DNA from 3 places in the Allobosea sp. 124 genome. Region 2 is predicted to be linked to each of the others. Evidence: predicted binding sites of a transcription regulator. Region 2 holds the regulator's gene; each other region holds the start of a gene.
What was found. Region 2 encodes LexA, which represses DNA repair genes until DNA is damaged. Its sites were predicted from a motif close to TGTTCNNNNTGTGTTCNG; they were not measured.
Positions count from the first base shown of each region.

Region 1: a site for LexA is predicted at 1,427-1,444, ahead of C8D03_RS07320 (YifB family Mg chelatase-like AAA ATPase). Genes of this name have one in related genera too.
Region 3: a site for LexA is predicted at 1,359-1,376, ahead of C8D03_RS02300 (PA0069 family radical SAM protein). Genes of this name have one in related genera too.

Region 1 is NZ_PZZM01000001.1:1,567,525-1,570,797, forward strand. Features, by position in the region: gene C8D03_RS07320 (YifB family Mg chelatase-like AAA ATPase) at 1-1,374, opposite strand, end outside; gene C8D03_RS07325 (peroxidase family protein) at 1,816-3,273, shown strand, end outside.
Region 2 is NZ_PZZM01000001.1:4,943,163-4,946,435, forward strand. Features, by position in the region: gene moaC (cyclic pyranopterin monophosphate synthase MoaC) at 1-162, shown strand, start outside; gene C8D03_RS23385 (molybdopterin molybdotransferase MoeA) at 162-1,373, shown strand; gene lexA (transcriptional repressor LexA) at 1,479-2,204, shown strand; gene C8D03_RS23395 (ComEC/Rec2 family competence protein) at 2,198-3,273, opposite strand, start outside.
Region 3 is NZ_PZZM01000001.1:479,401-482,673, forward strand. Features, by position in the region: gene C8D03_RS02285 (hypothetical protein) at 1-145, opposite strand, end outside; gene C8D03_RS02290 ((R)-mandelonitrile lyase) at 321-716, opposite strand; gene C8D03_RS02295 (hypothetical protein) at 817-1,305, opposite strand; gene C8D03_RS02300 (PA0069 family radical SAM protein) at 1,502-2,623, shown strand; gene C8D03_RS02305 (ribonuclease HII) at 2,759-3,273, shown strand, end outside.

The sequences.
Region 1 (3,273 bases), 3.4 Mb from region 2:
GCGCAGGAGGGACAGGCCGGCATTGTCCGGCCGCGCAATCTCGTCGAGCACCGGCGCCGGGCAGGCGGCGTTGGTCGCGATAGTGGGCAGGCCCAAAGCCTCGAAGCGCGCGATCTGGAGGCGCCGCGCTGCGGCGACGCGGGCTGCGACCTCCGCCGAGCCCTCGCTCGCCGCCGGCAGGATCAGATCCGATGCCGTCACGGCGGGGACGTCGATGGTGATGTCGATGCGATCCAGCATCGGGCCGGAAATACGGCCCTGATACTGCGCCATGCAGCGCTCGTTCTGCTGGCGGCGGCAGGCGAAGCCGGGTTCGGTCGCCTTGCCGCAGCGGCACGGATTCATCGCCGCGACGAGCTGGAAGCGGGCCGGATAGACGGCACGGTGATTGGCGCGCGAGATCAGCACGTCGCCGGTTTCCATCGGCTGGCGCAGCGCATCGAGCGCCTGGGCCTGGAACTCGGGCAGTTCGTCGAGGAAGAGCACGCCGTGATGGGCGAGCGAGACCTCGCCGGGCCTGGCCTGCAGGCCGCCGCCGACGAGCGCAGCCATCGAGGCCGAATGATGCGGGGCGCGAAAGGGCCGCCTGTCGGTCAGCGCGCCCTCGGCAAGCTGGCCTGCGACAGACAGCACCATCGAGACCTCGAGCAGTTCGCGGGGGCTGAGCGGCGGCAGGATCGACGGCAGACGGCTCGCCAGCATCGATTTTCCGGCGCCCGGCGGCCCGCTCATCAGGAGGTTGTGCCCGCCGGCCGCCGCGATCTCGAGCACCCGCTTGGCGCTCTCCTGACCCTTGATATCGGCGAGATCGGGCAAAGGCCCCGACTGGCGCGTCACTGCCGGCTCCGGCCGTGCCATCACCTGCGTGCCCTTGAAATGATTGGCGAGCTGGATCAGCGAGCGGGGCGCGAGGATGTCGATGTCGGCTGCGGCCCAGGCAGCCTCAGGCCCGGAGGCGTGCGGGCAGATCAGCCCCTGCCCCCGGCCATAGGCCGCAATCGCCGCCGGCAGCACGCCCGCGACGGCAGTGATCGAGCCGTCGAGCGCAAGCTCCCCCAGCACGGTGTAGCCCGCCAGCGCATCGGCCGGGATCGCGCCGATCGCCGCCATGACGGCGAGCGCGATCGGCAGGTCGTAATGGCTGCCTTCCTTGGGCAGGTCAGCCGGCGCGAGGTTCACCGTGATGCGCTTGGCCGGCAGGGCGAGACCAGAGGCGATCAGCGCGGCACGCACCCGCTCCTTGCTCTCGCCCACCGCCTTGTCGGGCAAACCGACCAGGATGAAGGCGACACCGCCCGGCGTGACCTGGACTTGAACATCGACGGCGCGCGCCTCGATCCCCTCGAACGCCACCGTCGCGACCCGTGTCACCATTGCCCGCTGCCCCATGCCCCGGCGAAACCTAGACGAGCACGGGCGATCTGGCAAGAACATAGCATGAACTCGATACGAGCTTGCGTGCCACCTGGGCGCGGAGCTTCAGTCGCGCACTACAAGGGAAACGCACACAAATCAAATATATAAATTCATTCTCATTTGCTTCAAACGATCTCGATCTTGCGTTTTACAGTCACTTCCTTCAATTCAAGGCAAAACAACTTGTCATGAGAGCAGCTTCGTATTAGACGATTTCCATCTTGATTCAGCGATGTCAGCAAGTGCCGAGAATAATATTCTCTGCACTACCGCTAACTCATTGCCGTGAAAGGAGTCCGGCGACCTTTCTTTCTTGCAAGAGCGTCGATGCCATGGGCCCCGGGGGGCAAATCTCTCACATCAGCGGCGCGTCACGCGCCCACACGACAGGAGATTTCCATGCCTGACACTAAAAACTTGCCTGACACCGACACGTTGCCGCCCGTCACCAAGGCAGGCACGAGCCTACCCGTCACTTTGCTCAAGGCGGCAACGGCCAAAGCCAATGCCGTCAAGGTGACGCCGGGCCACGGCGTCGCCGGCCGCCACGCCACACGCGAGGTGCTCGATGCGCTCTCGGGGCACAAGGACCCCGGCATGTTCGGCCGGATGTTCCCGAAGCTCCCACCGCTCCAGGTTTCGGATGCCAAGCTCGATGCACTGGCCGTAGCGATGCTCGACGCCGACCCTGCCGACAAGGCCAAAGACAACCCCAATATTCCGGCTGGCTTCACCTATCTCGGACAATTCGTCGACCATGACATCACGCTCGATCTGACCTCGCTCGGCGACAAGCAGAAGGACCCGCTCGGCGTCGAGAATTTTCGGACGCCGAGCCTCGATCTCGATGCTCTCTACGGGCTGGGACCGGACGGCTCGCCGCATCTTTATCAGCGCAGCGGCCCGAATTTCTCAAAGCACGGGCCGAAATTCGTCATCGGCAAGAACATCACCGTCGGATTCGGCGGCATCACCGGCGATTTTGCGAACGACCTGCCGCGCTCGCCCGAAGGGATGGCGCTGATTGGCGACCATCGCAACGACGAGAACCTGCTGGTGGCGCAGACCCATCTCGCCTTCCTGAAATTCCACAACAAGGTTTGCGATATCCTCGCCGGAGGGGCCAATCCGCCGGCGGATCTCTTCGCCGAGGCGCGCCGGCTGGTGACCTGGCACTACCAATGGATCGTGCTGCATGACTTCGTCGAGCGCCTGACCGAGCCCGGCATCGTCGCGAAGATACTGCATGACGGGCGCAAGTTCTACCGTTTCAAGCGCACGCCCTATATGCCGGTCGAGTTCTCCGCCGCCGCCTATCGGCTCGGCCACAGTATGGTCCGGCAGCGTTACAGCCATAACCGCGTCTTTACGGACATCGGCTTCGACCTGCTCTTCGGCTTCACTGGCCTGTCCGGCCAGATCATCGGCGATTTGATGCCGAACCCGCCGCCTGGCGGTCCCTTGCCGGTCGCGAAGCTGCCGAGCAACTGGATCATCGACTGGCGGCGCTTCTACGATCTGGGCACGGCGGCGGGCACGCCGAATTTCACCTTCAACCCGACGCGTCGGCTCGATCCGCTGCTGGTCAAGGAACTGCACAATCTGCCGGGCGGCGGCGGCAATCTCGCCTTCCGCAACCTGAAGCGGGGCGTCATGCTCGGCCTGCCCTCAGGGCAGGACGTCGCGGCCCATCTCAGGATCAAGAACCCGCTGACCGCGGCCGAGATCGCGACCGGGCCGGACGGGCTGGCCGCCAAGCAGCAGGGCCTCGATAGAGCAACCCCGCTCTGGTACTATATTTTGAAGGAGGCGCAGGTTCGCAAAAACGGCGAACGGCTTGGCCCCGTCGGTGCGACG
Region 2 (3,273 bases):
ATGGAGGCCCTGACCGCGGTCAGCGTCGCCTGCCTGACGGTCTACGACATGGTCAAGGCGGCCGACCGCGCCATGCGGATCGAAGGTATCCGGCTCGTCCACAAATCGGGCGGCAAGTCCGGCAGCTTCGACGCCGGCGATTCTGCGGCGGAGACGGCCTGATGGCGCTGACCCCGGTCCCCGTCGCGCTCAGGGCCCTGCTCGACAGCGTTCCGGCGGCGACGCCGGCCGAGACCCTGCCGCTGGCGCAATGCGCCTGGCGCGTGCTGGCGGGCGATATCGCGGCGCTGCGCACGCAGCCCCCCTTCGCCAATTCCGCGATGGACGGCTATGCGGCGCGGGCCGACGATCTCTTGCCCGGACGCGACCTGCGCGTGACCGGCGAATCCGCCGCGGGACGCTCCTTCGCCGGTTCGCTCGCACCGGGCGAGGCCGTGCGCATCTTCACCGGCGCACCGATCCCCGACGGCGCCGACACCATCCTGATCCAGGAGAATGCCGACGGGGTCGGCTCCGCCACGATCCGCGTGCGCGAGGGGGCCCCCAGAGGCAAGTTCATCCGCGCGGCCGGGCTCGACTTCGGCACGGGCGATGTGCTGCTGCAGGCCGGCCGCAAGCTCGACAGCGCCGCACTCGGCCTTGCCGCCGCGGCGGGCCATCCGACGCTTTCGGTGCGCCGCAAGCCGCTTGTCGCGATCCTCGCCACCGGCGACGAACTCGTTTCGCCGGGCGATCCGGTCGGGCCCGACCAGATCGTCGCCTCGAACAGCTTCTCGCTCGCCGCGCTGGTCGAGCAGGCAGGTGCGACGGCGCTCGATCTCGGCATCGCGCGCGACAACCATCCCGACCTCGCCGCGCGGATCGAGCAAGCCCGGGCCGCCGGCGCGGATGTGCTGATCACGCTCGGCGGTGCGTCGGTCGGCGCGCATGATCTGGTGCAGGAGGCGCTGACGCGAGCCGGCATGGCGCTCGGTTTCTGGAAGATCGCGATGCGCCCGGGCAAGCCGATGATGACCGGCCGGCTCGGCCGCATGGTCGCGGTAGGGCTGCCGGGCAACCCGGTCTCGTCGATCGTCTGCGGCCATCTCTTCGTCGTGCCGCTGATCGAGGCGCTGCTCGGCATGCCGGCGCCCGAGCGAGACCGCAGCGAGCCCGGCATCCTCGGGCGCGACATGCCGGCCAATGACGAACGCGAGGATTATCTGCGCTCCGACCTTGCCTTGACCGAAGCTGGCTGGCAGGCGACGCCGTTCGAGCGGCAGGATTCCTCCATGCTCGGCCTGCTGTCACGCGCACAGGCGCTGGCGATCCGCCCCGCCTTCGCGGCGCCCGCCAGGACAGGCGATCCCTGCCGCATCATCAGGCTGCGCTGACGCAAGGCGAGGCGCGCTTGCGGAACACAACGCGAACGGGTATGGTGTTCGTGATTTGTTTCGAATCTGCGCCCACTTACATCTATCATCGCGCCGGCGGGGACCATGCTGACACGCAAACAGTTCGAACTGCTTCGCTTCATCCAGGAACGCCTGCGCGAAAGCGGCGTCCCCCCTTCCTTCGACGAGATGAAGGATGCGCTCGACCTGCGCTCCAAATCCGGCATCCATCGCCTGATCATGGCGCTGGAGGAGCGCGGCTTCATCCGCCGGCTGCCGAACCGGGCGCGCGCGCTCGAGATCATCAAGCTGCCCGAGGGCGTCGGTGCCGGCGGCCAGCCGACCGCGCGGGGCCGTTTCAGCCCGTCGATCGTCCAGGGCGGTCTCGGTAAGGACAGCGGGCTCGGCAAGGTCAGGCCGGTCGAGACGGCCTCCGACGACATCCGCACGACCATCGCGATTCCGGTGATGGGCCGCATCGCGGCCGGCACGCCGATCTCGGCGATCCAGAGCCGCAGCCACAGCGTCGCGCTGCCGGCCGACATGCTGGGCGCGGGCGAGCATTTCGCGCTCGAAGTCCGCGGCGACTCGATGGTCGACGCCGGCATCCTCGACGGCGACACGGTGGTGATCCGCAAGCAGGACAGCGCCAATACCGGCGACATCATCGTCGCCCTGATCGACGACGAGGAGGCGACGCTGAAGCGGCTGCGCAAGCGTGGCTCCTCGATCGCGCTGGAGGCGGCGAACCCGGCCTATGAGACGCGCGTGCTCGGCCCGGACCGGGTCAAGATCCAGGGCCGGCTCGTCAACCTGATGCGGCGCTACTGAAGCCGTTCCGGATTGGCCGGATCGTCCACCGGCTGGGCGGCGGCCGGCCTGGCCGGCGCTGATGCTGGAGCCTCGACCCGGCGGCTCCAGGGCCGCTCGCCGGAGCCCTGTTCCGACGTGTGGCTGCGCCATGCCCCTCCCCGGCGGATGAGCGCTGTCGCGCCATCGCGGGCCAGCGCCGTGCGGTCGACGAGTTTCGTGGCGCAAGGCGCGGTCCAGGGGATCGGCGTGACGACGAGATCGGCGCGGCGACAGTCCTCGATGATGGCGAGCCGGTCGCGCGCATAAGCGATGCTGCGGCCGTCCCTGGTCGCGATGACGCAGCCGGCATCATCGCAGGCAGCCGCCTGTCGCAAGCTGGCGTCGTCGGGGTTGCGGCCATCGCCGTCGGCGGTGAGCCATTGCTGCAGGACGAAGCGGCTGGGCTTGCCGGCGACGACCAGCAGGCCGTCCTTGCCGCGCACGGCAATGCCCGAGCCGTCACGCTCGATCAGGACGTCGGGTCGCTCGGGCTTGGCCGCGACCGCGACGCCGACGACGAGCGGCAGGAGCGCGAGCAGGCGCAGTCTGGTGGTCCAGAGGGTGAGCCAGAGCAGCGTCGCGGCGAAGCAGGCGAGCGCGGCCGGGCCGAAGGCCGCGATGACGAGCGTCGAATGGTCGATGGTCGCGACCCAGTGCGCCAGCTTCAGGACCACGTCCGAAGCGAACCCCATCAGCCACCAGGCCGGAGCATCGAGCCCGAACGGATAGGCGAGCACGCCAAAGACCGCCGCCGGCATCACGCAAAGCGACACGAAGGGCAGTGCCAGCGCGTTGCCGAGCAGACCGAATGGATTGAAGGTCTGGAAGTGATAGGCGCCGAAGGGCGCTGTCGCGGCGGTCGCCAGCAGGGTCGTGACGATGACGCCGACCGAGGCGATCCAGAGTGGGCCCAGCGGCCAGGGCAGCAATGATGGCGGGTGCGGACGGGTGCGGTTCTCCCAACGCTCAGCGAAGGCGATCAGGGCCGCCACCGCGCCGAAGGACATCTGGAAGCTCGGCCCGAGCAGCGCGTCGGGCTCGCGCAGCA
Region 3 (3,273 bases), 4.5 Mb from region 2:
TGGCCCGGTTGGCGGCGCCGCCCTTCAAGGCCGCTTCCGATCCGGGCCCCTGCACCTGCATGGTTCTGGCAAGCACGACGACGCGCTGGCCAGGCTCAATCCGGGTCAGATGCGGCTCGTCGAAGGGATGGGTGCTTTCGGTCATTTGATGCCCCTCCCGCAACTCACCCCGGCCGAGGTGACGAACAAAGCATCGCCCGACTCCGCGACATGACTCAAGTCAGGGCGGGCCGCCGACAGGCGTGCGGCGGCGGCGTGCTTTCTACGGAGGGGGGTGGCTCCGGCATCGCGAGACCGACCCGCCGCGCCCGCGGCTTCGCTCAGCCGCTGTAATCCGCGTCGCTGACAAGCTCCAGCCAGTCGACGGGCGAGCCGTTCAGCTTTTCCTGAAGCGCGATATGGCTCATGGCCGTGGTCGCGGTGGCGCCATGCCAGTGCTTTTCTCCGGGTGGGAACCAGACGACGTCGCCGGCGCGGACCTCCTCGACGGAGCCCCCCTCGCGCTGCACCCAGCCGCAGCCCGCCGTCACGATCAGGGTCTGGCCGAGCGGGTGGGTGTGCCAGGCGGTTCGCGCGCCGGGTTCGAAGGTGACCAGCGCGGTCGCGATGCGGGCCGGCTCGGGCGGGTTGAACAGCGGGTCGATGCGGACGGCGCCCGTGAAGTACTCTGCCGGTCCCTTGCCGGAAGGCTGCGAGCCGCTGCGCTTGATGTCCATGATCGTTCTCCCGTTCGCACCTATGTTGCACGGGCCGCCGAGGGATTGAAACGCGGCCGTGCCGACGAGGTCAGACAGCTTTGCGGTAAAGCCGCAGCGTTCACCCCCCGGCGCGCTCGCGCCTGACCGTGAGGCGGCGCGGCGCGGCGCCGAGGCGCCCGGCCAGGACATGGCCCTTGGGGACGACCAGGCCCGGACGCAGGCGGCGAGGGCCGAAGGAGATGGCGGCGCGCTCGCGCAGCGAGCCGGCAACGCCGCGCAGCGGGATCAGGGCCGGCGTGTCCGGAGCCATCATGAGATGGCGCTCGACCGCCTGGGCCCAATGGAGCTGCGGGACATCGCCGGATTCGAGCAGGAACAGCCAGTCGCCGCGGGCCTGTGCCGCACCGAGATGCCATCCCTCGGCCCCGCCGCAACGCAGATAACTCGCGCCCGTCGCATCGGCGAGGCGCTCGATATCGGCCCGCCCCACGGCATCGACCACCACGGCATGGCCGAGGAAGCCGTCGGCGACGGCCGGAATCAGGACGGAAAAGGTCGCGGCGAGCGCCTCAGCCGAACCATCGACGCGTATGACCGCAGTGAGCATACGCAATCCCTTATGGCGCAGCGCAGCATGTCGCAATCCTGTCACTTGCAATCCGTTCTCTTTATGTTCACATAAGACAGCAAAGAAATCGCCGATTCCCGGCGATTTTCCGGGATGGTTCAGCGCCATGCGCCAGAGCAGACCCTCATCGCGGACGATTCCGGCCCAGCCGCTGAAACGGCAGGACAGCGCGCCGATGTCGGTTTCGGTGCGTGTCGCGCCGCTCGATCCGCTGGCCCATGCCGGCCATCGCATCGACCCCGAGCGGCGGCGCGGGCGCGGCGCGACGATCAATCCGGGCGGGCGCTACGAGGCCGAGCAGCGCATCAGTGAGGATGACGGCTGGGGTTCGCTCGGCGAGCTGCCAGCCTTCAAGACCGAGGTCACGGTCGAGAAGCCGCGCACGATCATTACGAGAAACGACTCGCCCGATATCTCGTTCGACCGCTCGATCAATCCCTATCGCGGCTGCGAACATGGCTGCGTCTACTGCTTCGCGCGGCCGAGCCATGCCTATCTCGGGCTGTCGCCGGGGCTCGATTTCGAGAGCAAGCTGACGGCCAAGCCCGATGCAGCCCTGCTGCTGGAGAAGGAATTGGCGGCGGCCTCGTACCAGCCGCGCACGATCGCGATCGGCACCAACACCGACGCCTACCAGCCGATCGAGAAGAAGCTCAGGATCATGCGTTCGATCCTGGAGGTGCTGGAGCGCTTCAACCATCCCGTCGGCATCGTGACGAAGTCCGCGCTGGTCCAGCGCGACATCGACATTCTCAGCTCCATGGCGGCCAAGGGGCTGGCCAAGGTCGCGATCTCGGTGACGACGCTCGACCCCAAGGTCTCGCGCGGCATGGAGCCGCGCGCCGCTTCGCCTGCCAAGCGGCTGGAGACGATCAAGGCGTTGTCGGACGCCGGCATCCCGGTGACCGTGCTGGTCGCCCCGATCATCCCGGCGATCAACGAACACGAGATCGAGCGCATCCTCGATGCGGCGAAGGCGGCAGGCGCGCGCGAGGCCGGCTATGTGCTGCTGCGGCTGCCGCTGGAGGTGAAGGACCTCGTGCAGGACTGGCTGCTGACCCACCACCCGGACAAGCTGCGCCATGTCGTCTCGCTGATCCGCTCGACGCGTGGCGGCAAGGATTACGACGCCGCCTGGGGGCAGAGGCAGGTGGGCTCCGGCCCCTATGCCTGGATGATCGGCCGGCGCTTCGAGATGGCGGCGGAGCGGCTCGGCTTCAACGGCGCGCGACTGCGCCTGCGCAACGACCTGTTCCTGAAGCCGGAGAAGGAAAAGGCGCAGTTGAGCTTGTTTTGAGGATGCGAGCCGCGTCGTCCTGCTCGGGCTTGACCCGAGCATCTCCTGCAGGAGATTCCCGTGTCTCCGCTGCGCTGCGCCCGACCGTGACGATCAGCTCTGGTCTCGCAGAGGCCACTCCTTCATAAGCCCGCCATGGTCGCCCATTTCCAGCGTGAGACGCATGCCATCGCGAAGGGGCTCTGGCCGCTCGCCGGGGTCGACGAGGTCGGGCGCGGGCCGCTGGCCGGGCCGGTGGTGGCGGCTGCCGTGATCCTCGATCCGGCCGCGGTTCCCGCCGGGCTCGACGATTCGAAGAACCTCAGCGCGGCCAGGCGCGAGGAGCTCTTCGCCGTCATCGCCGAATCGGCGCTCGCCATCGGCATCGCCAGCGCGACCGCCCTCGAGATCGACGCCATCAACATCCGGCAGGCGACATTGCTGGCGATGCGCCGCGCCGTGGCGGCGCTGCCGCTGCAGCCGGCGGGCGTGCTGGTCGACGGCAACGATCCGCCGGTGCTGGCCTGCCCCTGCGAGGCGATCATCGGCGGCGATGCGCTGGTCGCCTCGATCGCGGCGGCCTCGATCGTTGCCAAGGTGACACGCGACGCGATGATGGCGCGGTTGTGCCAGCGTTATCCCGCCTATGGCTTCTCGGCCCATGCCGGCTA